Regions from separate parts of the Arthrobacter sp. AOP36-A1-22 genome, predicted to be linked through region 1. Evidence: riboswitches for the same ligand, from Rfam matches in the RefSeq annotation. Region 1 holds a riboswitch; each other region holds the start of a gene.
What was found. A riboswitch is a leader RNA that binds a small molecule or an ion and turns the genes downstream of it on or off. The one in region 1 is predicted to bind thiamine pyrophosphate.
Positions count from the first base shown of each region.

Region 2: another riboswitch for thiamine pyrophosphate. It lies ahead of ACT3S2_RS14335 (thiamine phosphate synthase); the one in region 1 lies ahead of ACT3S2_RS10160 (ECF transporter S component).
Region 3: another riboswitch for thiamine pyrophosphate. It lies ahead of ACT3S2_RS03020 (3-oxoacyl-ACP reductase); the one in region 1 lies ahead of ACT3S2_RS10160 (ECF transporter S component).

Region 1 covers NZ_JBQSWX010000015.1:25,122-34,552, reverse strand. Annotated here, with positions in the region: gene ACT3S2_RS10195 (Na+/H+ antiporter subunit A) at 1-2,800, shown strand, start outside; gene ACT3S2_RS10190 (Na(+)/H(+) antiporter subunit C) at 2,797-3,369, shown strand; gene ACT3S2_RS10185 (Na+/H+ antiporter subunit D) at 3,366-4,997, shown strand; gene ACT3S2_RS10180 (Na+/H+ antiporter subunit E) at 4,994-5,662, shown strand; gene ACT3S2_RS10175 (monovalent cation/H+ antiporter complex subunit F) at 5,659-5,925, shown strand; gene mnhG (monovalent cation/H(+) antiporter subunit G) at 5,922-6,320, shown strand; gene ACT3S2_RS10165 (DUF4235 domain-containing protein) at 6,327-6,596, opposite strand; TPP riboswitch at 6,666-6,792, shown strand; gene ACT3S2_RS10160 (ECF transporter S component) at 6,846-7,466, shown strand; gene ACT3S2_RS10155 (ATP-binding cassette domain-containing protein) at 7,471-9,431, shown strand, end outside.
Region 2 covers NZ_JBQSWX010000030.1:9,139-18,569, reverse strand. Annotated here, with positions in the region: gene thiD (bifunctional hydroxymethylpyrimidine kinase/phosphomethylpyrimidine kinase) at 1-1,230, opposite strand, end outside; gene ACT3S2_RS14335 (thiamine phosphate synthase) at 1,227-1,901, opposite strand; TPP riboswitch at 1,958-2,058, opposite strand; gene ACT3S2_RS14330 (aldehyde dehydrogenase family protein) at 2,138-3,577, shown strand; gene ACT3S2_RS14325 (glycine betaine ABC transporter substrate-binding protein) at 3,683-4,597, opposite strand; gene ACT3S2_RS14320 (ABC transporter permease) at 4,643-5,494, opposite strand; gene ACT3S2_RS14315 (quaternary amine ABC transporter ATP-binding protein) at 5,495-6,784, opposite strand; gene pgm (phosphoglucomutase (alpha-D-glucose-1,6-bisphosphate-dependent)) at 7,101-8,765, opposite strand; gene ACT3S2_RS14305 (peptide MFS transporter) at 8,875-9,431, opposite strand, start outside.
Region 3 covers NZ_JBQSWX010000003.1:96,448-105,878, reverse strand. Annotated here, with positions in the region: gene ACT3S2_RS03045 (biotin/lipoyl-containing protein) at 1-113, opposite strand, end outside; gene ACT3S2_RS03040 (alpha-ketoacid dehydrogenase subunit beta) at 106-1,137, opposite strand; gene ACT3S2_RS03035 (thiamine pyrophosphate-dependent enzyme) at 1,130-2,161, opposite strand; gene ACT3S2_RS03030 (Lrp/AsnC family transcriptional regulator) at 2,318-2,791, shown strand; gene ACT3S2_RS03025 (LLM class flavin-dependent oxidoreductase) at 2,814-4,136, opposite strand; gene ACT3S2_RS03020 (3-oxoacyl-ACP reductase) at 4,139-4,903, opposite strand; TPP riboswitch at 5,228-5,323, opposite strand; TPP riboswitch at 5,381-5,490, shown strand; gene ACT3S2_RS03015 (ECF transporter S component) at 5,525-6,157, shown strand; gene ACT3S2_RS03010 (ABC transporter ATP-binding protein) at 6,154-7,872, shown strand; gene ACT3S2_RS03005 (energy-coupling factor transporter transmembrane component T family protein) at 7,869-8,675, shown strand; gene ACT3S2_RS03000 (hypothetical protein) at 8,757-9,074, shown strand.

The DNA.
Region 1 (9,431 bases):
TGGATTACTGCTCCATTGGATCCCCGTCCTGCAACTGGACCTGGCTTTCCGGATGGATGCGTTGGCCGCGGTCCTGAGCTTGCTGATCCTGGGCGTCGGTGCGCTGGTGTTGTTCTACTGCGCGCGCTATTTCAAGAACGAGGACGCCAACATCGGGCCCTTCGGCGCCCAGCTGCTGGCCTTCGCCGGGGCCATGTTCGGGCTGGTGATCGCCGATGACCTGATCCTGCTGTTCATCTTCTGGGAAATCACGACGATCCTGTCCTATCTGCTGGTCGGCTTCGCCCGGACCCGCATCTTCGCCCGCCGCTCCGCCCTGCAGGCGCTGCTGGTGACCACCTTCGGCGGATTGGCCATGCTGCTGGGCCTGGTGATGATCGGCCAGACCGCCGGCACCTACCGGCTCTCCGAAATCATGGCGATGGCCCCGGAACTGGCCTCGCGCGGAACCGTCATCGATATCGCCATCGCCCTGGTGCTTCTCGGGGCCGTGAGTAAATCGGCACTGGTACCCTTCCATTTCTGGCTCCCCGGTGCCATGGCCGCACCAACCCCGGTATCCGCCTACCTCCATGCCGCCGCCATGGTGAAAGCAGGGGTCTACCTGGTGGCCCGCCTGGCCCCCGGATTCTCCGGGACCACCTACTGGGACGGGATGATCATCGGGCTGGGGCTGGCGACCATGCTCGTCGGTGGCTGGAGGGCCCTGCGACAGACCGACATCAAACTGGTGCTGGCCTACGGGACCGTCTCCCAGCTGGGTTTCATCATGTTGGTGGTGGGGCAGGGCACCGCGGATGCCGCCCTCGCCGGGCTGGCCCTGATGCTGGCCCACGGTTTCTTCAAGGCGGCATTGTTCCTGGTCGTGGGGATCATCGACCATCAGGCGGGAACCCGCGACGTGAGACTGCTGTCGGGACTGTGGCGGACCGCTCCGAAACTGTTCGTCGTCGCGGTGATCTCGGCGGCTTCGATGGCCGGCATCCCACCGCTGTATGGCTTCGTCGCCAAGGAATCGGTGCTCGAGGTCCTATTGGCCGGTGCTCATGACATCGCGGGGATCATCGTGTTCCTGGGGGTGCTGCTCGGCTCCGTCTTCACCGTCGCCTACAGCGCACGATTCATCTGGGGCGGCTTCGCTTCCAAACCGGGCATGCCGGCCACGGCGTTCAAGGCCGTCCCGTGGTCCTTCCTGGCGGCGCCGGCGGTCCTGACCGCGGCAACAGTGGTGTTCGGGTTCCTCCCGACGCCGCTGGGGAAGGCTGCGGCCGGATTCGCCTCGTTGTTCCCGGCCTCCGAGCACCCGGTCCAGCTGGCCCTATGGCACGGTCCGACCCCGGTGCTGGGCTTCTCGGTGCTCGTCATCGCCGCCGGGCTGCTGGTGCATCGGTGGCGGGCCGGATTCGGCGCCCTGCAGTCCCGCGTCCCGGCACTGCTCGAAGCCGAGCAGGTGTACAAGTGGTCGCTGAACGCGGTCGACGAGGTCTCCGTCTGGACCACCGGGCGGACCCAGCGTGGTTCGCTGCCGTTCTACCTGGGCGTCATCCTCCTGGTTGCCCTGGTGGTCCCGGCGGTCGCGGGGCTGACCAACCAGACACCCCTGCCGGAGAACATCGTCTGGTTCGACACCCCCGCCCAACTGATCGCCGGACTCTGCATGATCGTCGGGGCCCTGGCGGCCATCCGGGCCAACCGGCGCTTCCTGGCCGTGTTGATGGTCTCCGTCACCGGGTACGGCATGGCCTTCATCTTCGCCCTGCAGGGTGCCCCGGACCTGGCGCTGACCCAATTGCTGGTGGAAACGATCGTCCTGGTGGCGATGGTGCTGGCGCTGCGGGTGCTTCCCCCACCGCTCTGGACGCTGAACCCCACGGGGCACCGCATGGCGCGGGCCCTGCTGGGGATCGGGTTCGGGGTGGCGATGATCGGCATCGCCGCAGCCGCCATGGCCTCACGTACCGCGGACCCGGTGTCGCTGTCCTTCCCGGAACTGGCCTATTTCGGCGGGGCCGGCAAGAACATCGTCAACGTCACCCTCGTGGACATCCGTGTCTGGGACACCTTCGGGGAGATCACCGTGTTGGCCGTGGCCGCCACCGGGGTGGCCTCGCTGATCTTCGTCCGCGGCCGGGGCGACATCAGGCACCGGGTGGTCGAGGCGGAACCCGGATCCGTGGGGCGGGCCAGACCACAGCCCGGCGGCACCCGCGCCGCGGCGGCCCTGGCGACCGCCCGGCATTTCGCCCAGTCGGCGAAGGACGCCTGGCTGGTGGCCGGCAAGACGCTGGCCCCCGAACGCCGGTCCATCATCTTCGAAGTGGTTGCCCGGCTGGTCTTCCACACGATCATCATCTTCTCCATCTACCTCCTGCTGGCCGGACATAATTCCCCCGGCGGCGGATTCGCCGGCGGGCTGTTGGCCGGACTGGCCCTGACCATCCGTTATCTGGCCGGCGGGCGGTTCGAACTCGCCGAAGCCACCCCCATCAGCCCTGGCACGTTGCTGGGCCTCGGTCTGGCCACCTCGGCCCTCTCCGGCGTCGTCCCCCTGCTGCTGGGCGGCCAACTGTTCCAGACCGCGGTCCTTGAATTCGCCCTGCCCGTCTTCGGGGAGCAGAAATTCGTCACCTCCACGTTCTTCGACATCGGGGTGTACCTGGTGGTGGTGGGGCTGGTCGTGGACGTGCTGCGCAGCCTCGGCTCGGAGATCGATGAGAAGACCGAGAAGCGCGGACTGCTCTCCGGCGGGGTGCGCCGGCCTCGCCGGCCCGTCGTCCAACGGGCGGGGGACCGGCAATGAGTGTGAACATGACCCTGCTGATCGTGATGGGCGTGCTCTTCGCGGCGGGGATCTACCTGTTGCTCGAACGCAGTCTGACCCGGGTGCTGCTGGGCATCATCCTGGTCGGCAACGGGGTGAACCTGCTGATCCTGGCCGCCGGCGGGCGCAGCGGGCTCGCCCCCCTCTACGAGGCGGGGACCCCGGCGGAGGACTATGCCGACCCGCTTCCGCAGGCGCTGATCCTCACCGCCATCGTCATCACCTTCGCGGTCACCGCGTTCCTGCTGGCCATGATCTACCGGTCCTGGGTCATCGCCCGCCGGGACGAACTCACCGACGACGCCGAGGACCGCCGGGTAGCCTCCAAGGACACCTTCGACTTCGAGGAGGACTCCGAAGTCGAGCTGGAGACCTCGGAGTTCCCGGCCGATATCGATGACGAGGGGGAGGGGGGCCACACCGAGGAATCGCGGAGGGCGGCGGCCGCCCGGGTCGCCGGGGAACGGCTGGCCAGCGAACTGCGGCAGGCCTCCTCCGAGGAGAGTGCGGGAACCAACAACAAACGACGCAACAGGAAGGCCCGATGATGGACGACCTGGCCGCGATCGACGTCGCCCCCCTGGCGGTGCTGCTGCCCATCCTGGGCGCCGCCCTGGCCTTCGTGCTGCGACGGCACCCGCTGGCCCAGCGCACCGCGACGATCGGGACCCTGTGCCTGACCCTCGCCCTGGAATCCTGGCTCCTGGTATCGGCCTGGAGACATGGGGCGCAAGCGGTCGTCATCGGCGGATGGGCCCCACCGTTCGGGATCTCCATGGTGGTCGACGAGTTCTCCGCACTGATGCTCGTGGTCTCCACGGCGGTCAGCCTGACCGTGCTGCTCTACGCCACCGGCCAAGGCATGGCCGACGGGGACGAGGACGGGCCCATCTCGGTGTTCCACCCCGCCTACCTGATCCTGGTCGCCGGGGTGTCCAACGCCTTTCTGGCCGGCGACCTGTTCAACCTCTACGTCGGTTTCGAAATCCTGCTGACCGCCTCCTACGTGCTGCTGACCCTGGGCGGGACCACGGCCCGGATCCGTGCGGGGGTCACCTATGTGGTGGTCTCGGTGGTCTCCTCGATCCTGTTCCTGCTGGCGATCGGGCTGGTCTACGCCGCGACCGGGACCGTGAACATGGCCGATCTGGCCGGCAAGCTCGCCGAGATCGACCCCGGAACCCAACAGATCCTGCATGTGATGCTGCTGGTCGCCTTCGGCGTCAAGGCCGCGGTGTTCCCGCTGTCCTTCTGGCTCCCCGACTCCTACCCGACGGCTCCTGCGCCGGTGACGGCCGTGTTCGCCGGCCTGCTGACCAAGGTGGGTGTCTATGCGATCATCCGGACCGAAACCCTGCTCTTCCCAGGGGGCCGGCTGAACACGGCGCTGCTGGTGGTCGCCCTGCTGACCATGCTCGTGGGGATCCTCGGCGCCCTCGCCCAGGCCGACTTCAAACGCATGCTCTCCTTCACGTTGACCAGCCACATCGGCTACATGATGTTCGGGGTCGCCACCGGCAGCGCCGTCGCCCTGGCGGCCACCGTCTACTACGTGGCCCACCACATCATCGTGCAGACCTCGCTGTTCCTGGTCGCCGGGCTGATGGAACGCCGGGGCGGGACCTCGAACGTGGACCGGCTCGGGTCGTTGGCCAAGCTGTCACCGGTGCTGGCGGTACTGTTCTTCATCCCGGCGATGAACCTGGCCGGCATCCCGCCGTTCTCCGGGTTCCTGGGCAAGGTCGGGTTGCTGCGCGGCGGCGTGGACCTGGGGACCCCGCTGGCCTGGGTCCTGCTGGCCGGGGCCCTGGTGACCTCCCTGCTGACCCTGTTGGCCGTCGCCCGGGTCTGGAACCGGGCGTTCTGGCGTCGCGCCGAGGACGCCGAGGACGCCGACCCGATCCTGCTGATCGCCGCGGAGGAGGCCCGCCGTCCCGCCACCGGGACGACCGGCGTCAAAACCCAGCCACATCGCCTGAGCGGACGGGGGGATGCGGCCGTGCTGCCCCCGACCATGGTCTTCGCCACCGGGGTGCTGGTGGCCCTGGGGGTGGCCCTGACCATCTTCGCCGGGCCGCTCTTCGACCTGGCCGACCAGGCCTCGCAGCAGATGCTCGAACGCACGCCCTACATCGAGGCCGTCCTGGGCGCCTCCGAGACGGGAGGCGGACGATGAGCCCGCACCGGCATCCGCGTCCGGCACGGCCCTCGGAACTGCTCACCGGGGCCCGCAGCGCCCGGGCCAGGGCACGACGGCGTCGTGCCCGCTTCCTGATCGAACTTCCCCTGATGTTGTGGCTGGTCCTGGTGTGGGGCGCCCTCTGGCGGGACTTCAGCCCCGGGAACCTGATTTTCGGGTTCGTCATCGCCCTGGGGGTGGTGACGACCTTCAAACTGCCTCCCGTGGAGCTCTCCGGCCGGTTCAACCCCTGGCAGGGGCTGGTGTTCACGGTGTTGTTCCTGCGTGAAATCGTGCGGGCGAGCATCCAGGTGGTGCTCGTGGTCCTCCGGCGCGGGCCGAAGGTGCGCAACGCGGTCATCGGCATCCGCATGCGCAGCCAGGAAGACCTCATGGCCACGGTCCTGGGGCATGTGCTGACCCTCATCCCGGGGTCCTTCGTCGTGGAGATCGACCGGACGACCTCCACGCTTTACCTGCACGTGCTGGACATCAACACCGTCCAGGAGGCCGAGGACTTCCGGCGGCAGGTCAGGTCCATCGAAGCGAGGATCATCCGGATGATGGGCAGCCGGGAGGAACTGGCGGCCCTGGACGCCGAGGGCCCCGCAGGCCCCGACCCCGCAGCACGAGCGAACCGATCGATGAAGGAGCACCCATGATCATCGTCGCTGCCTGGATCGCCGGGGTCGCCCTGGCGCTTGGCGCCGTCATGGCACTGATCCGGTTGGCCAGGGGCCCGTCGATCCTGGACCGGACTCTGGCCCTGGACGTCCTGTTGATCATCATCCTGTGCGGACTCTGCGTGGACATGGTCGTGAACCGGCATCTGAACCACATCGTGTTCATCGTCGTCGGGTCGCTGGTGGCCTTCATCGGTTCGGTCACCATCGCCCGCTACGTCACCGATCGGAGGGGGCAATGATCGTGCTTGGACTGACCGAGGGCGGGACGCTGGACCAGGTCCTGGACTGGATCGTGGTGATCAGCATGGTCTCCGGGGCTCTGCTGTCCGTGGCCGCAGGCATCGGCCTGCTGCGTTTCCCGGACCTCTTCTCCCGCATGCACGCGGCCACGAAACCGCAGGTCCTGGGATTGTTCCTGATGCTGCTCTCCGTCGCCCTGCAGATCAGGGCCTGGTCCGCGGTGCCGATACTGGTGCTGGCCTGGTTCTTCCAGCTGCTCACCGCCCCGGTGACCGCCCATATGGTCGGTCGTGCCGGCTACCGGACCCGGCACCTCAAACAGGAGACGCTGGTCCTCGACGACCTCAATGAAGTGGTCTCCGAGGCCCAGCGCCGCCTGGACGAAGGCCGCTGACGAGGATCAGACCTCGTCGGCCGTGTGGTTGAAGCGGGCAATGGCCCGCTGCGTGCCACGGTTGGTCAGGACCTGGATCACTGCGGACACCACGGCGGAGACCACAGCGAACCCGAGCGCATGACGCATCGATGCCTCGGCCTGGGCTTCCTTGTCGTTCGGCTTCGGGGGGTTCTCTCCGGTGACCTTGTACCAGATGGTGTCCACGAGCTTGCCGCCGACGAAGCCGACGCCGATCGACACGACCGCGCCGACGATCTTCAATAATGCGTTCACGAACGATTCTCCCGTCGGTAGGTGATTACCTGCCCAGCATAACGCGCTGTAGACTCGGCCCTACTGAATCACCTACGACAGGGGAGCGTCGCCGACCGGCCACGGCCGGAATCTTCGACGCTGAGAGTGCGGAACACCGCAGACCCTCGAACCTGCTCCGGCTCGTACCGGCGAAGGGAGTCGAGAATCTCAGGACCCGCGGAACCGCCGCGGGGTCCTCCCCTCCTTGGACCCAAGGAGGAACACCACATGAGCAGCACCCTCTCGGCGGCACCGACCGCCCGTTACACCTGGCGCGTCGTGGACATCGTCGTCGCCTCCGTCATCGCCGTGGCCTCCGGGGTGATCTTCTGGGCCTGGAACACCACCCACCACGCCTTCGACTTCATCTTCGTGGCCTTCCCGCCCTCATCCGCCCTGCTGGCCGGAATGTGGCTCTTCCCCGCCGTCCTGGGGGCACTGATCATCCGCAAACCAGGGGCCGCACTGTTCTGCGAGATGGTAGCCGCGGTCGTTTCCTCGCTCCTGGGCTCCGAATACGGCTGGACGGTCTGGGCCTCGGGGATCATCCAGGGCCTCGGCGCCGAAATCGTCTTCGCCGTGCTGCTCTACCGCCGCTGGTCGCTGCCGGTGGCGCTGTTCGCCGGGCTGCTGACCGGGATCTTCGGTGGAGTGAACGACGCCTTCGTCTTCTCCTGGTTCCCCGACTACACCGAGAGCATGAAACTGGCCTATGTGGTGTTCATGGCCATTTCGGGCCTGGTCATCGCCGGATTGGGATCCTGGGCACTGACCCGGGCCCTGTCGCGAACCGGGGCCTTGTCCTCGATGGCGTCGCGGAAGGCCGCCCAGGAACGGGTCCTGGGTTGAACCGATGACACATGATGCACCGACCGGGGCCCGGGGCCCTTCACCGGCCACCGGGGTCGGCGACGTCCGCGCGGCGGCGGTCAGGGCCAGCGGTTGGGGATGGCAGCATGCCGGACGCGAGGAGCCCGCCGTGCTGGGGCTGGACCTGGACATCGACGCCGGGGAGAAGGTGTTGCTCGTCGGCCCGTCTGGGGCCGGTAAATCGACCCTCATGCATGCCCTGGCCGGGGTGTTGCAGGACGATGAGGACAACGCCTCCGCAGGGGAACTGCTCATCGATGGCCGACCCGCCGCGGCCGCCCACGGCCGGACCGGGCTGATGCAGCAGGACCCCGAGACCCAGATCGTCCAGGCCCGGGTGGGGGACGACGTCGCCTTCGGGGCGGAAAACCTTTCGGTGGATCCGGAACTGATCTGGCCCCGCGTCATCGAATCCCTGCACGCCGTCGGGCTCAGCCTGCCCCTGGACCACCCCACCTCCTCCCTGTCGGGGGGACAGAAGCAACGACTGGCCCTGGCCGGGATCCTGGCCATGCGCCCGGGACTGGTCCTGCTGGACGAACCCACCGCGAACCTCGACCCCGAGGGGGTGCTGGAGGTCCGTGACGCAGTGATCGACGCCGTGGGCGCCAGCGGGGCGACGATGATCATCGTCGAACACCGGCTGGCGGCCTGGGCCGACGCCGTGGACCGCGTGATCGTCCTGGAGCCCGGCGGCGGCATCGCCTACCAGGGCACACCGGCCCGGCTCTTCGCCCCCGGACCCATCCGGGACCGGCTCATCGACGCCGGGGTCTGGGTTCCCGGCCACACTCCCGTGCTGCCGGCCCGGCTGAAGCCGGCAGCACCGGCCGCCGGCCTGTTGAGGGGACGGGGGTTGGCCGTGTCCAGAACGGCCCAGGGTCCTGCCGCCGTATCGGGTCTTGACCTGCGGATCGACGCCGGGCAGGCGCTGTGCATCACCGGGGCCAACGGGGCGGGCAAATCAACACTGGCGTTGACCCTGGCCGGGCTGCTGCCCGAACGGGCCGGCAGCGTCGCCGCCCTGCCGGGCCTCAGCGGCGACCAGGGCGCCGCGGGGGCCTCCGACCCCGGGGACGCCGACCGGCCCTACCGGTGGCGGGCCGGGGAACTGGTCGCCCGGATCGGCACCGTCTTCCAGGAGCCCGAGCACCAATTCGTCACCGCCACCGTGCGCGAGGAACTGGCCTTCGGCCCACGACGGGCCCGCAGACCGGGGTCGAAGACCCGGCTGTACACCGACGAGGAAATCACCGGACGGGTCGATGAGCTGTTGGACCGGTTGGGGCTGAGGCATCTGGCCGAGGCGAACCCGTTCACCCTCTCGGGAGGCGAAAAGCGCCGGCTGTCGGTGGCCACCGTGCTCGCCGCCCGCCCCCGACTACTGATCCTCGACGAACCGACCTTCGGCCAGGATGCCAATACCTGGAGGGAACTGGCGCTGTTGCTGCGCGAACAACTCCAGGACGGCGTCGCCGTCGTCGCGGTCACGCACGATGCGGGCTTCGCCGCCGCCTTGGGGGCCTCCACGGTCGAGGTCGTCGCCGATCGACGCCCCTGCCGGGAACCGGGCAGGACCACACCGCAGGGCCCGGACCCCACCACCGCCCGGGCCTCCGGGGGGATGCCGGGGCTGGAACCCGATGCCGGGGCCCGGGCGAGCTTCTTCGGGCGGTGCAACCCGTTGGCCAAGCTTGCTGCGGTGGTGCTGGCCACGGTGCCGTTGATCGCCTCTCTGGACCTGGTGACCTCCAGCATCGTCGTCCTGGCCAGCCTGCTGCTGCTCCGGCTCGGGGGGATCGCCCCGGGACGCTTCCTCCTGCGGGCGTGGCCTTTACTGGTGGCGGCGCTGTTTGCCGCCTGGGGCACCGCGCTGGTCGGCAACGATGCCGGCGCGGTCCTGCTGGACCTGGGGGTGGCCACGATCAGCGAGGGGTCCCTGGT
Region 2 (9,431 bases), on a different contig from region 1:
GATGTCCTGGTAGAGCCAATAACAGGGCAGGATGGCCGCCACGAGCTTGGGATAGGAATCGCCGGAGGCCACCAGGTGGTTCAGGTAGGCCGAGGTGGTGGGGCTGGGTTCCGGATCGGGGGCATCTCCGAGCCGGTGCAGATGTAGATTCGCCTCCTCCTCGAGGGCGCCGACGGCCCCGGAAGCCCAGAACTGCTGCTCTTCGCGGTTCGGCGCCAACTCGGCGGCACGGGAGAGGACCCGGGAGTAGGTCCGCAGGTACAAGGAATCCTGGGCCAGATAGAAGTGGAAGTCCTCCGAGGGCAGGGTCCCGTCCCGCAGCGCACGGATGAACGGCAGATCGTCGATCCCCGAACGCAGCGGTGCCAGATCGTTCCACCAGGTGCCCAGCAAGGCCCCCGTCGTCGGGAACGCCGCACCGTCCCAGAGCGCCCCGAAATGATTCACCGGACCATGTCCTTCGCCGACCTCGAGTTCATCGGCACGGTGCAGGGCGCCTTCAAGCCACCCGCGGGCCAGCCGCAGGGCATCCCCCCAGTCCCCGCAGCGGGCCCACAGGGTAGCCAGCGCCGCGGAGAGCGAGCACCCGGTCCCATGGGTGTTCGGGGTGTCGATGCGGTCACCCTCCACGGCAGCCATGACGCCGTCGGGGCCCACGAGGGCATCCGGGCACCGGCTGCCGGTGAGGTGGCCGCCCTTGGCCAGGACCAGGACAGAATACCGCCTCGCGAGCCGGGCTGCCTGGTCCAGGACGTCGTCCCATCGGGTGCCGACCGGCTCCTCGAGCAGTGCCGCCAATTCCGCGGTGTTCGGGGTCAGGACATCGGCCCACGGGAGCAGCCGACGCAGGGCCTCCTCGGCGTCGTGCTCCAATAAGCGGTCCCCGGACGTGGAGATCAGCACCGGGTCCACCACGACGGTGGTGCCCGGGCGGGTACCCAGCCAGGCGGTGGTGGCTTCGATGACCTCGGCGGAGGCCAGCATGCCGATCTTCACCGCATCGATCCGGATATCGGCGGCGACCGTCTCAAGTTGCCGGGTGAGGAATTCCGCCGGAGGGGTATGGACCCCGGTGACCCCCCGGGTGTTCTGGGCGGTCAGTGCGGTGATCGCCGCCATCCCGTAGCCACCGCAGGCGGCAATCGATTTCAGGTCGGCCTGGATCCCGGCCCCGCCGGAGGGGTCGGCCCCGGCGATGGACAGGATGTTGGGGGTGTTCGGGGCGCTCATGCGGTCTCCGTTCGTGCTGCCCGGGTCCATTCCTGAACCAGGGCGGCAGCAGAGTCCCGGGGTTCGGCGGCGGAGCAGATGGCCCGCACGACGGCCATGCCGATGGCCCCGGCGGTGTGCGCGTCCGCGGCGTCGCCGGAGCCCAGCCCGCCGATCGCCACGCAGGGCAGCGGGGCCCGGGAGATCAACGAGGCCAGGCCGGGGAACCCCAGCGGGGTCGGGTGGTCCTTCTTGGTGGGCGTGGCCCGGACGGCCCCGGTGCCCAGATAGTCGATGGTGCCTGCCGGCAGTTCCGCTACTGCCGCGAAGTGGTCCTCGGTGCTGGCGCTGAGCCCCAGCACGGCATCGGGTCCGATGAGGGACCGGACGAGTTCGGCGGGCAGGTCCTTCTGGCCGATATGGACCCCGTCCACGCGGATCCCTGCCGCACGGGCCGCCAGGTAGACGTCCACCCGGTCGTTGAGCAGCAGCAGGGCCCGGCCCGCGGTGTGTTCGGCGCAGGCGGCCGCCTCGGCCAGGAATTCGCGGGCGGACAGGTCCTTGCAGCGCAGCTGGATGGTCCCGACCCTCGCGGCGACGGCCTCGGCCACGATGGTGGCCAAGGGCCGTCCGGCCGTGCTGGTGGAGTTGGCGACGAGGTAGATCCCGCTTCCGGGAACCGGCGCGCTCATGCGAGCACCGCCTCAACAAAGCAGTCGGTGGGTGAATGGGCCAAGGTGGGCGCATGTTGGTGCATGGGCGACATCCCTCCGCTAGTACGAACTAGATCAGGTTCTTGCCGGGTGTGCTCTCAGTCCGCGCCGGTGGCGGACACCCCGTGTCAGTGATCGTGAGCCTACAGTCCCCCACTGGGGGCGGCAAACCCACCGGCTGCCCCGCCGGCGGTGTCCACGTTAGTGTCGTACCCATGGCCATGAACCGACGTTCCCGTCCCCCAGCAGTTTCCGCGCCCGTCGTGCCGGCGGGCCCCGACGCCGAACTCCCGGCCACCGCGGCCCGCCGGCTGCGTGATGCCGCCGACTCCCGGCTGGCCCACCCCCGCAGGTTCCGCAGCGCCCAGCTCAAGGCACTCGAACGGCTGATCCAGGATCAAGAACAGACCCTATGTGACGCGTTGATGACGGATCTGGGTAAACCGGCGGCCGAATCCCGGCTGACCGAACTGGATCGGGTGAAGGCCGAAATCGATCATGCCCTGTTGCACCTGGGCGACTGGATGGCGGATGAGGCGGTGAAGGTCCCGCTGTCGCTGCAACCGGCGTCGGCCCGCGTCCAGGCGCGTCCGTTGGGCATGGTCCTGGTGATCGCCCCCTGGAACTATCCGGTCCTGTTGCTGCTCGGCCCGCTGGTCGGTGCCCTGGCGGCAGGGAACACGGTGATCCTCAAACCCTCCGAACTGGCTCCGGCCACCTCGGCGGTCATGGCCGCCCTCATCCCGCAGTACCTGGATCGGCGCGCTGTCGCGGTCCTGGAGGGTGCCGCGGAGACGACGAGCGAACTTCTGGAGATGGACTTCGACCACATCTTCTACACCGGAGGCGAACGGGTCGGGAAGATCGTGGCCCGGGCCGCGGCGGAAACGCTGACCCCGGTGACCCTGGAACTGGGCGGGAAGAGTCCGGCGGTGGTCGCCGACGGGAACTTCCCCGCCATCGCCCGGCGGTTGGCCCACGGGAAGTTCATGAATGCCGGACAGACCTGTGTCGCCCCGGACTACGTCCTGGCGGTCGGGGCCACGGCGGCGGCCGAACTGGAAAAGCAGCTGCCCAAGGCCATCGGCGCGTTCTATGGGAAGGACCCCTCGGGCAGCAAGGACTATGGGCGGATCATCAACGCCTCGCACTTCGAACGTCTGGAATCCTATCTGGGGCAGGGACGGGTGGTGGCCGGGGGGACCAGCGACGCGGAGGCGAGGTACATCGCCCCCACGGTCCTGGCTGACGTCGACCCGGCGGCCCCGGTGATGACGGAGGAGATTTTCGGTCCGATCCTGCCGATCATCCAGGTCGACCGCTTCGATGATGCGGTGCGGTTCATCAACTCCCGCCCCTCACCGCTGGCCGCCTACCTGTTCAGCGAACGCCCGCGCCTGCACACCTCCTTCGAGGACCAGGTGCGGGCCGGGGCGATCGCCCATAATGTGTGCAGCATGCACCTGGCGGTCCCCGCGCTGCCCTTCGGCGGGGTGGGGGCCTCGGGGACGGGGAACTACCACGGCAAATTCGGGTTCGATACCTTCAGCCAGCAACGTCCGGTGCTGTCCAAGACCGCGATGCTCGATACGTTGCGGGCCGTCTACCCGCCCTTCGGCTGGGCCAAGCGGAAGATCATGCGTTCGATCGGCTGATCCGCCCGGCCGAGTGCCCCGACAGACGAAGGGCCCGGACCGCATTCAATGCGGTCCGGGCCCTTCGCTACGGTCGGTGCCATGGCACCTGCCGATGGATCGTGGCTACTTCTCGGTCAGCGAATCCACGTAGTCCTGGTTCTCGGAGATCCACTTGTCGACGATCGGTCCGTAGTCATCGGTGTCCGTGTCGTTGAACATGGCGTTCTCCAGGGAGAACAGGTGGTCATCGTCGATCGTGAAGTCGTTCAACCACTCGGTCAGTCCCGGGTAGGTGTCGGCGAAGTCGGCGTTGCCGTAGGAGGTGATGGTTTCCGCGTCGCCCATGGCACCCTTGGGATCCTTCAGATCCTTGATCGGGAACTCGTCGTAGGCCCAGTGCGGGCGCCACAGGGTGACGACGATGTCCTCATCGGCGTCCGTGGCCTTCTTCAGCTGGGCCAGCATGGCCGGGGTGGAGGAGGTCTTGAAGTCCATCTTCTCCAGGCCGTAGTCCGGGATGGCCGCCTTTTCGGTGGTGTCGGTCAGCCCGGCGCCCGGGTCGATGCCATAGATCGTGTTGCCGAACTTGTCGGCATTGGCCGCCAGGTCCTCGAGCGAATCGATCGGGGCGTCTTCGTTGACCGCGATGGTCAGCTTGGCATCGTCGTACCAGGTGCCCAGCTTGGTCATGTCGTCGCCGTACTTCTTCAAGTACTTCTTGTGCGTCAGCGGCATCCAGACGTCCATGGTCAGGTCCAGGTCACCGGAGGCGACACCGGCGAAGACCGGGCCGGCATCGGCGTCGGTGAGTTCGACGTCGTAGCCCTTCTTGTCCAGGATCTGCTTCCAGAGGTTGGACACGGCCACGCCTTCGTCCCAGCCGGCCATGACGCCGATGTTCAGCGCGGCCTGGTCGCCGTTCTCAGGCGAGTCGGGGACCTCGGATTCGCTGCTTCCGGTGTCGCCGCTGCCGCAGGCGGTCAGCGCGAGGGCCGCCGTGGCGGCGATCCCCATCATTGATGCGAATTTCCTTTGCATTGTTCATTTCCTTTCTTCGCGCCCCGCCAGCGGGGCGTAGGGTCGTTAGCCGTTTTTCGCCGGCACGTTGGATTGGCCCAGGGAGGCGGTGATGCGGTCCAGGAAGATGGCCAGAATGACCACCGACAGACCTGATTCGACACCCAGGGGAGTGTTCAGGGTCGTCAGGGAGGCGTAGACATCCTTGCCGAGACCACCGGCGCCGACCATGCCGGCGATGACCACCATGGACAGGGAGAGCATGATGACCTGGTTGATGCCGGCCATGATGGTCGGCAGCGCCAGCGGGATCTGGATCTGGCGCAGGATGCGTCCCGGGGAGGCGCCGAAGGCCTGGCCGGCCTCGACGACCTCGGTATCGACGCTGCGGATCCCCAATTCGGTGAAGCGGGTGCCCGGCGCCATGCCGAACACGATCGTGGCCACGATTCCGGGGACGACGCCGATCCCCAACAGCAGGATCGCCGGGACCAGGTAGACGAAGGCAGGCATGGTTTGCAGGAAGTCCAGGATCGGCTTGACGACCGCCGAAACGATCTTGGATTTGGCGGTGAGGATGCCCAGCGGAACACTGATGATCACCGCGACGATGCTGGCCACCAGGACCAGCGACAGGGTCTCCATCGAGTGCTCCCACTGGTTCATCCCGTAGATCAACAGCAGTCCGATGACCGTACCGATGGCCATCTTCCAACTGCGCAGGAGCCAGGCCAGCAGGGCCAGCACGAGGATGACGACCCAGAACGGCGGAGCGGTGAGGATCCACGCCAGCCCGTCGTACCAGTTCTGGAAGAAGGACTTGATGAGGTTGAAGAGCCCGCCGAGGTTGGCGATGAACCAGTTGAGGACCACTTCGCCCCAGTGGCCGACGGGAATGCGGAATAGCTGATCGGTCATTTAGAGGGCACCTCCTTCGTCGTCGGATGCAGCCGCGGGGGCATCGGTGTCTTCCGGCTGGTCGGCGGCGACCACCGGGACGCTGCTGGTGGTCGAGGGGACGTTGCCCAGCGCGGAGAGGAGGGTGGCGCGGGCGATGGCGCCGATGAGCCGGCCCTCGTCGTCGACGACCGGCAGGGGTACCGGCGACTCCACGGAGCGGCCGAACAGGTCGTTCAGCGCCGTCTCGGCGGTGACCGGGTCATTGCCGACGGTGATGATTTCTTCCAGGTCGGTACCTCCGCGTTCGAGCAGGCCCATCACCTCGCGGTCGCGGACGGCTCCGAGCAGCTTGCGCTGCCGGTCCAGCACGAAGGCGGCCGAGGTCTGCAGTTCGCGCATGGTCCGCAACGCATTGCGGGCACCACCGGAGAGGTTGACGACGGAACGCGGGGTCTCCATGACCGTTCCGGCGGTGAGCACCCGGGTCCTGTCGACGTCGCGCACGAAGGCTGAGACGTAGTCGTTCGCCGGGCGGGTGAGGATGTCGTCGGGGGTGCCGATCTGGACGATCTCCCCGTCGCGCATGACCGCGATCCGGTCCCCGAGGAACATGGCCTCGTTCAGGTCGTGGGTGATGAAGACGATCGTCTTGCCGAGTTCGGCCTGCAGTGAGGCCAACTGCTCCTGCATATCGCGACGGATCAGCGGGTCGAGTGCCGAGAAGGCCTCGTCCATCAGCAGGATGTCGGTTTCGGAGGCCAGGGCGCGGGCCAGGCCCACACGCTGCTGCATGCCGCCGGAGAGTTCGCTGGGGTATTTATCGCCCCACCCCTTGAGTCCCACGACGTCCAGGATCTTCTGGGCCCGGGTGGTGCGCTCCTGCTTCGAGATGCCCTGGATCTCCAGCGCGTAGGCTGCGTTCTGCATCACGGTGCGGTGGGGCAGCAGGGCGAAGTGCTGGAAGACCATGGAGATGTGCTTCTGGCGGACCTGGCGCAACTTCTTGGCCGAGACCTTGGCGATATCGGTGTCACCGACGACCACCGAGCCGCTGGTCATGGGCCAGAGCCCGTTGAGCATGCGGATCAGCGTCGACTTGCCCGAGCCCGACAGGCCCATGACGACGAAGATCTCGCCGGGCTTGACGTCGAAGCTCGCGTCGATGACGGCGGCCGTTCCCAAGGAAGCGACCTCCTGGCGGGTTTTTCCGTTCTTCAGGAGTTTGACGGCCTCGTTGCCCCGACGGCCGAAGACCTTGTACGCATTCGAGACGCGTAGCGCAGGTTGCCCTGTGTCAGTAGTGTTCACGTTTTCCCGTCCACGGCCTGGGTCCGGGTGGAGGCAGACCGATTTTTCGGCGACCCGCCCCGACAGCTAATCCCGCGGGTGCCTTCAACGGCGGTGTCCCACGGGTCGAGATGAAAGGGCGAGTAATTGGCTTTCAGCCTTAACGCTAACAAGAGGATGTTCGCCTGCAGCCGAAAACCAGCCTTTGACCGGGCTTACACCGACCCGTTGGTCAAGTGCATCCCTTGTGGGACAAGGGATGGAGCGAAGTTATGGCATTGTAACGGAAGGGGTTGTCAAAATCTCCGCAAACGAGTGGTTTTCATCATTTCGACGGTCAAGAGGCCGAACCGATGATCGCGTCGACCAGGGCCTTCGCCTCCCGTTGGACCTGATGCAGGTGATCATCTCCGGTGAAGGACTCGGCATAGATCTTGTAGACATCCTCGGTGCCCGAGGGGCGGGCGGCGAACCAGGCGTTCTCGGTGGTGACCTTCAGCCCGCCGATGGCCGCATCGTTTCCCGGAGCCTCGGTCAGCCGGGCGGTGATCGGTTCCCCGGCGAGGGTGTCGGCGGTGACATCGGCGGCGGACAGGCGGCCCAGGGCCGTCTTCTGTTCGCGGGTGGCCGGTGCGTCGATGCGTGCATACGACGGCGCACCGAAGGCCTCAGTCAGCCGCCGGTAGTGCGTGCTGGGCGAGGAGCCGGTCACGGCCTGGATCTCGGAGGCGAGCAACCCCAGCAGGATCCCGTCCTTGTCGGTGGTCCACGGCGACCCGTCGAAGCGCACGAAGCTCGCTCCGGCGGATTCCTCGCCGCCGAAGACCCCGGTTCCGTCCAGCAGGCCCGGAACGAACCATTTGAAGCCCACCGGCACCTCGACCAGTTCGCGGCCGAGGGAGGCGGCCACCCGGTCGATCATCGAGGAGCTGACCAGGGTCTTGCCGACTCCGGCCCCGGCCGGCCACTGCGGGCGGTTCCGGTACAGGTAGTCGATGGCCACCGCGAGGAAATGGTTCGGGTTCATCAGACCCGCATCGGGGGTCACGATGCCGTGGCGGTCGGCGTCGGCGTCGTTGCCGGTGGCGATGTCGAAGTCGGCGCCGCCGTCGCGTACCGCCGAGATGAGCCCGGCCATGGCGAAGGGGGAGGAGCAGTCCATGCGGATCTTCTCATCCCAGTCCAGGGTCATGAAGGCCCAGCGAGGATCGACTGCTGGGTTGATCACCGTCAGGTCCAGCCGGTGGCGTTCGGCGATGGCCCCCCAGTAGTCGACCGAGGCCCCGCCCATCGGATCGGCGCCGATGCGTACGCCGGCGCCGCGGATGGCTTCCAGGTCCAGCACGGAAGGTAGCGCGTCCACGTAGGCGGCCATGAAGTCGTGGGCCCCCAGGTTCGCCGCCCCGCGGGTCCTGGCCAGCGGGATCCGCTTGACCCCCGACAGGTTCGAAGCCAACAGCTCGTTGGCGCGTCCGGCGATCCAGGAGGTGGCCTCCGAATCGGCGGGTCCGCCGTGCGGTGGGTTGTATTTGAACCCGCCGTCGGTGGGCGGGTTATGCGAGGGGGTGATGACGATCCCGTCGGCGCGTCCGGTCCCGCCGGACAAGAGCCGGTTGTGGGTGAGGATCGCATGGCTCAGCGCCGGGGTGGGCGTCCACCGGCCCCGTGCGTCGACCCGGACGTCCACGTCATTGGCGACCAGGACCTCCACTGCGGTGTCCTGGGCGGGATCCGAGAGGGCATGGGTGTCCTTGCCCAGGAACAACGGACCGGAGATGCCCTGGGAGGCGCGGTACTCGACGATGGCCTGGGTGATGGCCAGGATGTGGCGTTCGTTGAAGGAACCCTCCAACGACCGGCCGCGGTGGCCGGAGGTGCCGAAGGCCACCCGCTGGGCGGGATCTTGCGGATCGGGAATCCGGTCGAAGTAGGCCGACCGCACGGCATCGACGTCGATCAGGTCCTGGGGCAGCGCGGTGGTTCCCGCTCGGGTTTCGGCCATGGATACAGCTAACCAGATGAACCACGGAAAAGCCCCGGCCCGCGGAAATGAATCCGGGGCCGGGGCTCGGGGCCAAGGCGGTGGGGCCGCCGGCAGGGGTGTGCGTCGGCTACTTCACGCCGGACATCAGCTTCTTGATCGGCTTGACCGCGAGCATCAGGGCCACGCCCAGCACGATGGCGGTGACTCCGAGGGTCAGGAAGTACGGAATCTCGTTGCCCTTGGTGTAGAAGCCGGCCAGGATGCCCGCCAGGGTGGTGCCCAGGGAGACCGAGAGGTAGAACAGGGCCACCATCTGGGTGGTGAACACGACCGGTGCCAGCTTGGTGGCCACCGACAGTCCGATGGGGCTGAGCAGCAGTTCGGCCATGGTGAACAGGAAGAGGATCCCGGCCAGGGCGAGCAGGGGGGTCTTCTCCAACGAGTTCAGGGGGATGAAGACCAGGAACGCTATGCCCATGATGATCAGCGCGCCACTGAACTTCAACGCCGTCGAGGGTTGCTTGTCACCCATCTTCGTCCAGATTCCGGCGAAGACCGCGGCGAAGACGATGATGAAGACCGGGTTGATCGACTGCGTCCAGCTCGGAGGCATGGTCCAACCGAAGAGGTTGCGGTCAAGCCGTTCCTCGGAATAGACGGCAATGAAGGTGAACTGCTGCTGGA
Region 3 (9,431 bases), on a different contig from region 1:
ACGAGCGGCTGGTTGCGCTCGACCTGGTCGCCGACGGCCACCAGCCATTCGAGCACGGTCGCGTCGATGAGGCCTTCACCCAGATCGGGCAGCGGGAAGGAAATTTCAGCCACGGCGGTACTCCAATACTCGTTGAATGCCGAACAGGATGCGGTCGATGTTGGGGATGTACTCGTCCTCCAGGTCACCTGAGGGATACGGTACGTCGAAACCGGTCACCCGCTCAACGGGTGCCTTGAGCACCCCGAAGCAGGACTCGGAGACCAGCTGGGCGACTTCGGCGCCCAGCCCCGCGGTCCGCGGGCCCTCATGGACGACGACGGCGCGTTTGGTCTTGGAGACCGAGGCGGCCAGACCGGCGGCGTCGATGGGCTTGAGCCAGCGCAGGTCCAACACCTCGATGCTGATCCCGTCCTCTTCGGCCAGTTCGGCGACCTGCAGGCAGCGGGCGACCATGGCGCCCCAGGCAATGAGGGTCAGATGGCGGCCTTCGCGGGCGATGACCGAGCCCTCCAGGTCCCCGGGGTTCTCGGTGTCGACCTCGCCCTTCTGCCAGTAGCGGGACTTCGGCTCCATGAACATGACCGGATCGGGCATGAGGACCGACTTCTTCAGCAGGTGGTACGCCTGGTGCGGGGTCGAGGGGGAGACGACCTTGAGCCCGGGGACGTGGGCGAAGAGCGACTCGAGGGACTCGGTATGCATTTCGGGGGCGCGGATGCCGCCGAAGGAGGGCACGCGCAGGGTCACCGGCATCGGCAACGTCCCGCGGGAACGGTAGTTCATCCGGCCCAGCTGGCAGACGATCTGGTTGATCGCCGGGTAGGCGAAACCGTCGAACTGTACTTCGGGGATCGGATGCCAGCCGGCCATGGCCAGCCCGATGGACATGCCCAGGATGCCGGATTCGGCCAGCGGGGTGTCATAGACGCGGGTGCTGCCGTGTTTGGCCTGCAGCCCGTCGGTGATGCGGAAGACGCCGCCGAGGCCGCCGACGTCCTCGCCGAAGATCATCGAGCGCGGGTCTTCGGTCAATAGTTCGTCCAGGCCGCGGTTCAGGGCCTTTTGCATGGACATTTCGACGACGGTGTTCTCCATCGGACGCTCCTGCACGGTTGCGGTGGCCGGGTTAGACATGTTCGGATTCCTCTCGCCAGTTCGCGGCCTGGGCTGCTAGTGCTTCGGTGGGTTCCTGGAAGACGAAGTCGAACATCTCCGTGCCCGGGCGGGCGTCGAGAGCGTCGACTCCGAGGCGGACCTGCTCGACGAATTCGCCGGCCTGCTCGCTGATGTCGGCTACCGTCGCGTCATCGAGGGCGCCTGCTTCACGCAGGGTCGCTTCGAGGCGGTTCAGCGGGTCCTCGCCGCCGTCACGACGTTCATCGTCCAGGCTGCGGTAACGGCCCGGGTCATCGGAGGTGGAGTGCGGTCCGCGGCGGTAGGTCATGGCCTCCACCATGGCCGGACCGTTGCCTGCCCTGCCGTGTTCGACGGCGGCACGTACGGCGCGGACCACGGCGACGACGTCGTTGCCGTCGACCTGGATCGAGGGGATCGCGTAGCCGGCCCCGCGCGCGGCAACGGAGCCGCCGGCGACCTGGCGTTCGGTGGGAACCGAGATGGCCCAGCCGTTGTTCTGCGTGAAGAAGACCACCGGGGCCTTGTAGACCGAGGCGAAGTTCATGGCCTCGTGGACGTCGCCCTGCGAACTGGCGCCATCACCGAAGTAGGTGAGCGCGACGTTGCCGGTGCCATCGACGGTCTGTCCGTGGGCCCAGCCCACGGCGTGCAGCACCGAACCGGCGACGACGGCCTGGATGGGTGCCACATGGGTTTCGGCGGGGTTCCACAGGCCACCATGCCAGGAGGCCTTATGGGTGGACATGTACTCGACCATGTCGACCCCGGCGGCCAGGGCGACGCCCATTTCGCGGTAGGTGGGGAAGGCGAAGTCGCGGGCGGAGTCCAGCGCGTAGGCGCTGCCCACCTGGGCTGCTTCCTGGCCCAGTTCCGGGGCGTAACCGGGCAGGATGCCCTGTCGCTGCCAGGCGATGGCGGCGACATCGAGCTGCCGCGTGCGCACCATCAGGGAATACAGCTTCAGTAGTTCATCGGTGCCGAGCTCGTCGGCGTGCGGCTCAAGCCGGGGTGCATCGGTCATGTTCGACTCCCTGGGGGTGTGGTTCGGTGGACTTGCTCCGACCGTAATGACCCGGAAGTTCATGCGCAATACGCCGATGGTTGGACCAACAATCTGCGCAGAGTGTCTATAGTTAAGAATGATCAACTGTGCACATTGTATAGCTAGGAGGGGTTAGTGAAGATCGACGAATTGGACGCCAGGATCCTGGAGGAGTTCTCCTCGGACCCACGGATGTCGGTCCTGGAGGCCTCCCGGACCCTGGGGGTCGCCCGGGCCACGGTGCAGTCGCGGCTGGATAAGCTCACCCGTGAAGAGGTGGTCACCGGCTGGGGACCGCACCTTTCGGCCGAGGGGCTCGGATACCCGGTGCGCGCCTACTGTTCCCTGGTGATCCACCAGGATGCCGGTCACGACGGTGTGGCCGCCGCCCTGTCCGAGGTCCCCGAGGTGCTCGAACTCCAGACCGTCTCGGGCGAGTCCGACCTGATGGCCACCATCGTGGCCACGTCCAACGACGACCTGCAACGGGTCCTGGACGCGATCATTGCCACCCGGACCGTGCTGCGCAGTTCCTCGCTGGTGGTGCTGAACTCGCCCATCGCCCTACGCATGCTGCCGTTGGCCCGCGCCGCCGCCCAACGGGGCTGAGCCCTGAGGGGCCGGTGGCGGCTTAGGCCACCGGCCGCTCCAGCCCCAGATGCCCGCGCAGGGTGTCGGTCGAGTATTCGGTGCGGTAGAGCCCCCGACGTTGCAACACCGGCACCACCCGGTCCACGAACTCCTCCAGGGAGTCAGGCAGCATCGGCGGCATCAGGTTGAAGCCATCGGCGGCCCCCGAAACGAACCAACGTTCGATGGAGTCGGCCACCTGCTCCGGGGTCCCCACCATCGTGCAATGGCCGCCTCCTGCGGCCAACCGGCCCAGCAGTTGCCGCACCGTGGGACGTTCGGCCTCCACGATGCGCAGGATCGTGGCGTACCTGCCCTGCGGGCCGGTGAATTCACTCGCCGGTGGCAGGGTCGGAACCGGTGCGTCGAGGTCCCAGTCGCGGCAATCCTGCCCGATGAACATCCCCAGCTGGGCCAGCGACTGTTCGGTGGGCAGCAGGGCGTCCACCTCGGCCTGCCCGGCCAGCGCCTCGGCCTCGGTGGACCCCAGGAAGGTGACCAGGCCGGGCATGATCGCGACCTTGGACGGGTCCCTGCCTTCGGCGGCAATGCGCCGCTTCAGGTCCGCGTAGTAGTCCTGTCCACTGGCCAGATCGTAGGCCACCGCATAGATGCCCTCGGCATGGCGTGCCGCCAGCTGGCGGCCGGACTCGGAGGCCCCCGCCTGGAACAGGACCGGCCGGCCCTGCGGGCCCCGGGGCACGTTCAGCGGCCCGTCGACGCTGAAATGCTCGCCGTCGTGGTTGATGGGTCTGACTTTCTCGGGATCGGCGAAAAGCCCTTCCCTGTCGGCCAACACGGCGTCGTCGGCCCAGGAATCCCATAGTCCCAGCGCGACGTCGATGAACTCGGCCGCCCGGGCATAACGCTCGGGGCTGGCCGGCATGGCATCCATTGAGTGGTTGCGTGCCTCGGCGTCGAACATCGAGGTCACCACGTTCCACCCGATGCGCCCGGCGCTGATGTGGTCCAGCGACGCGAGCATCCGTGCCGCGTGGTACGGGGTGTAGAAGGTGGTGGAGACGGTGGAGATCAGCCCGATGCGGCTGGTGTTCCGTGCCATGGCGGCCAGGACCGTCAACGGTTCGAAGAACCACCGTGGACCCACTGACGGATTCCCTGCCGAATGCCCATCGGCGAAGAACACCGCGTCGAACAGGCCACGTTCGGCGGTTTGGGCCAGGCGTTCGTAGTGGTCGATGTCCCCCAGCTGTTCGACCGCTGAGCCCGGGTGGCGCCAGGCGGCCTGGTGGTGCCCGCAGGCGTTGAGGAAGGCGTTGAAATGCAGTTGGCGTGGTGCCGTGTCGGTGGTGTGTGCGCTCATCTCTAGTTCATCACCAGTCCGCCGTCGACCACCAGGTTCTGTCCGGTGACCGCACGGGCCCAGGGGGAGGCGAAGAACAGGATGGCGTCGGCGAATTCGGCGGGGGTGGTCACCTTGCGCAAGGGGGTGGAGGAGGCGATGAAGTCGAAGACCTCCTCGGGGGTGGCGGCGCTGGCATCGGTGGTCCGCAGCAGGCCGCCGGAGACCATGTTCACCGAGACCTCGTGTTGGCCCAGATCGGCGGCGAGTGTGCGGGTCAGCGCCAACAGGGCGGCCTTGGAGGCGGTGTAGTCGTGGTACGGGACCACCGGGTTTTGGAAGAGGTTGGTGCCGATGTTGATGATCCGCCCGAAGCCGTGTTCACGCATTCCCGGCAGGGCGGCCTGGGCGGTGTTCAGGGCGCCGCGGACACTGCCGGAGAACTGGGTGGTGAACTCCTCCCACCCAATGTCTGCGGCCGAGGAGCGGGCCTCGCCGTTGAAGGAGAAATCGGCCAACGCGTTGTTCACCACGGTGGTCACGGGGGAACCGAAATGGGCCTGGGCGGTCTCGAGCATGGTGGCGACCTGTGCCGGATCGGTGACATCCGCCTGGACGGCCAGGGCGCGGTCGGGCCCTAGGGTGGAGGCGAGCTCCTGGGCGGCCTGGGCGGATTGCCGGTAGTTGATGATGACGCGGGCGCCTTGCCCGGCGAAGGCCGTCACGATGTGACGGCCCAGACCGCGGGCGCCTCCGGTGACGAGGACAAGCTGGTCGGAGAGGTTCATCTGGTCTCACTTTCATGGCTGCCGAGGGCAGGGGGTGGTGGAAATGGCGAGGGGGCCCCGGAGGCGGAGTCGCCCGGGGAGAGTAGGGAATGGCGCGGCAAGCACTGTGGGCAGCATCGTTCACGTGCTGTCCTGCCCGACGGCGGAGAGCAGGCTTCGGGCAGGATTCTTGGTTGCGGTGCAGCTGGTGGGCAGACGCTAAACGCCTGGCCGGGCGGGTCCTGGACAAGCCGCCGGACGCCAGGGCGGACGCAACCGGGACAAGCTGGTACCGGGCAGTGGGGCAGCGGTCCGGCAGGACCTTCCAAAATGGGGGTCTAGGTGGAGAAACACCTGCAACATCCCTTCGCTAGTTCGAACTAGATCAGGTTCAACGGGTGTTCTCTCAGCCAGGAAATCGTGGCACCCCGTGTCACTGCACCACAGCCTACACACGTGACGTGGCGATTCGACAACTTCGTGTCCCCGTGTACAGTCTGTGCTGAACACGGGAGTCCGGTGAGCCGGGCTGAGAGGAAGCTGATCAAGCTTCGACCGTCGAACCTGATCTGGGTCATGCCAGCGCAGGGAGGCAAAACTCTGAATCCCGTGCCCTGTTCACTCAACGGAAGGGGCACGACAGTGCACTCGACAACGCCGCCATCCACCACGCCAGTACCGGCGCGGGGACGCTTTTCCTTCGACCTCAAGGACCTGGTGCTCATCGTGGTCCTGGGGGTCGTCTTCGGGTTCCTCTACTGGGCCCTGGTCCAGGCATCGGCCGGGCTGACCCTGCTGATGGGCCCGTTCGGGGACCTCTCCTCGCATCTACTCTTCGGCGGGTGGCTGATCGTCGCCCCGATCGCCGTCGCCGTCATCAGACGCCCCGGCGCCGGGATCCTGGCCGAGGTCATCGCCGGCGGGGTGGAAGTCGTTTTCCTCGGTTCAACGGCGGGTCCGATGCTCTTCCTCGTGGCCGCCATCCAGGGTCTGGGCAGCGAACTGCCCTTCGCCCTGCGCCGATACCGGTCCTTCAGCTGGGGCGTGTACGCCTGCTCGGGGCTGCTCGGGGCCGGGCTGGCCTTCGCCGTCTCGGCCTTCCGCTTCGGATGGTACGGGCAGGACTTCTTCGTCATCCGGCTCGTCGTCCAACTGCTGTCCGGTCTCATCCTCGGCGGGCTGCTGGCCCGCCGGACGGTCAACGCCCTGGCGAAGACCGGCGTGGTGGACAACTACGCCATCGGACGCGATCTGCCCACCACCGGGGGAGCATGAAACCGGTGGGCGCGGCGGTGATCGCGCTTCAGGAGGCCACGGTGCACTACCCCCGGCGGGCGGCACCGGTGCTGCAGGAGGTGTCGCTGGGCCTGGACGCCGGGGAGCAGGTCATCATCCTGGGCCCCTCGGGGGCCGGGAAATCCACGTTGCTGCAGCTGATGACCGGGGTCATCCCGCATTCGGTGGCGGCCCGCACCACCGGCCGGGTCCTCGTAGCCGGCCAGGACACCGCCCACAGCAGTGTTGCCGAGCTCTCCCGGACCGTGGGCGTCCTGGCCCAGGACCCCGAATCGGCGATGTGCATGCCCGATGTGGACCGGGAGATCGCCCTTCCACTGGAAAACCATGCGGTGGCCCCACCCCGGATCGACGCCCTGATCGACGCGGCGCTGGAACACATCAACGGAACCGGGCTGCGAGGCAGATCCACCCGGCAGCTCTCCGGCGGTGAAGGCCAACGGGTGGCCCTGGCGGCCAGCCTGGTCGCGGAGCCCCCGGTGCTGTTGCTCGACGAACCCACCTCGATGCTCGACGCCGAGGGCATCTCCTCGGTGCGCCGGGCCATCGACCGGGCCGTGGAAACGCGCGGCCCCGCCGTCGTGCTGGTGGAACACCGCATCGACGAGTACGCGGGAAGCGACGGCGTCGCGGGGCTCCCTGCCCGGGCCATCGTGCTCGATGCCGCAGGAACCCTGCTGGCGGACGGCCCCACGCCGACCGTGCTGGAGCAGTGGTCCAGACGGTTGGTGGCTGCGGGGTGCTGGACACCGCTGGACACCGAACTGCAGGCGGCCTTCGGCACCGGGGGAGGGCTGGCCTGCCCGATCATCCGGGACCGACTGCTCGGGTGGGCGCAGGACCGGCCCACGGTTCCGGCACCGTCCCGCGGCGGGGTCGTCCTATCCGCGCGGGGACTCTCGGTCACCCGGGCCCCGGCATCGGCCAGGAAACGCCGGCGCGACCCGGAAACCATCACCGCCCAGCTGGAAGGCATCGACCTGGAACTGCATTCCGGGGAGATCACGGCCCTGCTGGGCGCCAACGGGACGGGCAAGACCAGTTTGTTGCTCGCGTTGGCCGGGCTGCTGCAACCACTAGCCGGCACAGTGACGGGGGACCGCCCCGGGCTGGTGTTCCAGAACCCCGAACACCAGTTCGTGGCCTCCACGGTCCGCGAGGAGATCGGCCATGGCCTGCCCGCGGTCATCAATGGTCGTCCCGCCGATGAGCGGATCGAGGCCCTGCTGGCCGAACACCGGCTGACCCATCTGGCGGAGGCCAACCCCTTCCGGCTCTCGGGCGGGGAAAAGCGCCGGCTCAGCGTCGCGGCCATGCTCGCCCATTCGCGCGCCACCCTGCTGGCCGACGAACCGGGCTTCGGGTTGGATCGCAAGGCCACGATCTCGATGATGACAGCCTTCCGGGACGCCGCGGCCGAGGGGCAGTCGATCCTGTTTTCCAGCCATGATCTGCGCAGCGTCGCCACCCTGGCCCATCGGGGGATCGTCATCGCCGGGGGCACGATCATCGCCGAGGGGCCGATCTTCGAGGTGCTGGGCGACCGGGGGGTGCTGTCCCGGGCCGGGATCGTGCTGCCCCCGTTGCTGGACTGGCTGGTGGAGGTCGAGGACCGCCCGGAGGCGATCAGGGCCATCCTGGACGGGCTGGATCGGGAAGTCTCCCCGGTGCCCGGGATGCAGGTGCAGTCGTGAGCGCGGGCCCCCTGCCCTGGGTGAACACGGCCACGCCGTTGGGGCGGCGCAACCCCACGATGAAGCTCGCCGTGTTGTTCGTGGTCTCCTTCGCACTGCTGTTCGTCTTCGATCCGCTGACCCCCGCCCTGCTGTATCCGTTGGCGCTGGCCGCCGTGCTGATCTGGGGCCGGCCCTCACCCCGGATGCTGCTGCTGGCCCATATCCCGTTCCTGGGGTTCGCCCTCGGGATGCTCATGATCAACGCCATCACCCGGCCGGGGGAGGAACTGTTCACGGTCCTGGGCCTGCAGGCCAGCGTCGAAGGGGTGACCCTGGGTGCCTCCCTGGCGTTGCGCACCTTCGTCCTGGGGGTGCTGTCGATCGGTTTCGTCTTCTCCACCGACGCCGTGGCCCTGACCGACAGCCTGCATCAGCAGGCCCGGCTGGGCCCACGGCTCTGTCATGCGATCCTCGCCGGGTACCAGATGCTCCAGGACATGCCCGGCACCTGGCAGACCATCCGGCAAGCCCAATCCGTGCGGGCCCCCGCGCCGGCCCCGGGGGTGCGCCGGCCCGGGATCCGGGAGTTCGGCCACGCTGCCTTCTCACTGCTGGTGGTCTCGCTGCGCCGGGGGGAGCGCATGGCCCAATCCATGGAGTCCCGCGGCCTGGGGTTGGCTCCGAGAACCGTCTGGAAGCCCATCCGGGTCGAACGAACCGACTGGATCATGGCTTTCGGTGTGCTCACCGTTTTGGTGGTGGTGTTGGGTCTCGGCGTCACCGGTGGCTGGATCAGGGGCTACTCGGCACTCTGGGGGTGAGCCCGGGCTCGGATCATGGCCCACACGCCCATCCCCGCTTGGTAGGCTGCTGGCCTTGTCCACGGTGAGAGGAATAGAGGCATGAGCCAGGACCCCAATGCCTTCGGCAGCACGGCGCGGGCGATGAACAACCGGGCGACCAAGGCCAAGAAGCTCGCCCGGTTCCTCTGGGATCGGCACCTCGGGCCCGAGGAACTGGCCGAGTACACGGATCAGGAACTGCGTTCCATTGCCCGCGATGCCGGAGTGCATCCGCCATCGACCGGGGAAACCTGGGAGGCGACCGCCGAATTGCTCGCCGCGCAGGAGCAATGGCTGGAGAAGCATCCGGACCATCCCCTGGGTGAACGACACTTCTTCGCCGAAGGATGGAAGTTCGAGCCCGGGTTCGGCGGCTGAACGACCCAACCCTGCGACGGGGAGTTTTTAATCGGCCCGCCGCCGGGATCCGAGTATCCGTGCGGGGAAAACACGTGTTTCGGCCACGAAAGGCAAGAGGGCCCCTCGCTGGTTCCCCGCCCGGCCGGGCCCTAGCGTGGGAGCAGGGCAGGCGTCGCCGCGGCCGGTGTCTCCACGGAGACCAACATGAACTCGCACCCATGTCCCCGGCAGCGGGCGGCGTCAGGGCGATGGCAGGTTGCGCCTCGCTGACACCCCGGCCCACCGCGACCGAACCCATGACCCAGGCAGGGGCGGGGATCAGGATGGCGGTGGCCGGGGTGCCGCCTCGGCGGGGGCCGCTGCAGTAGCCTCGAC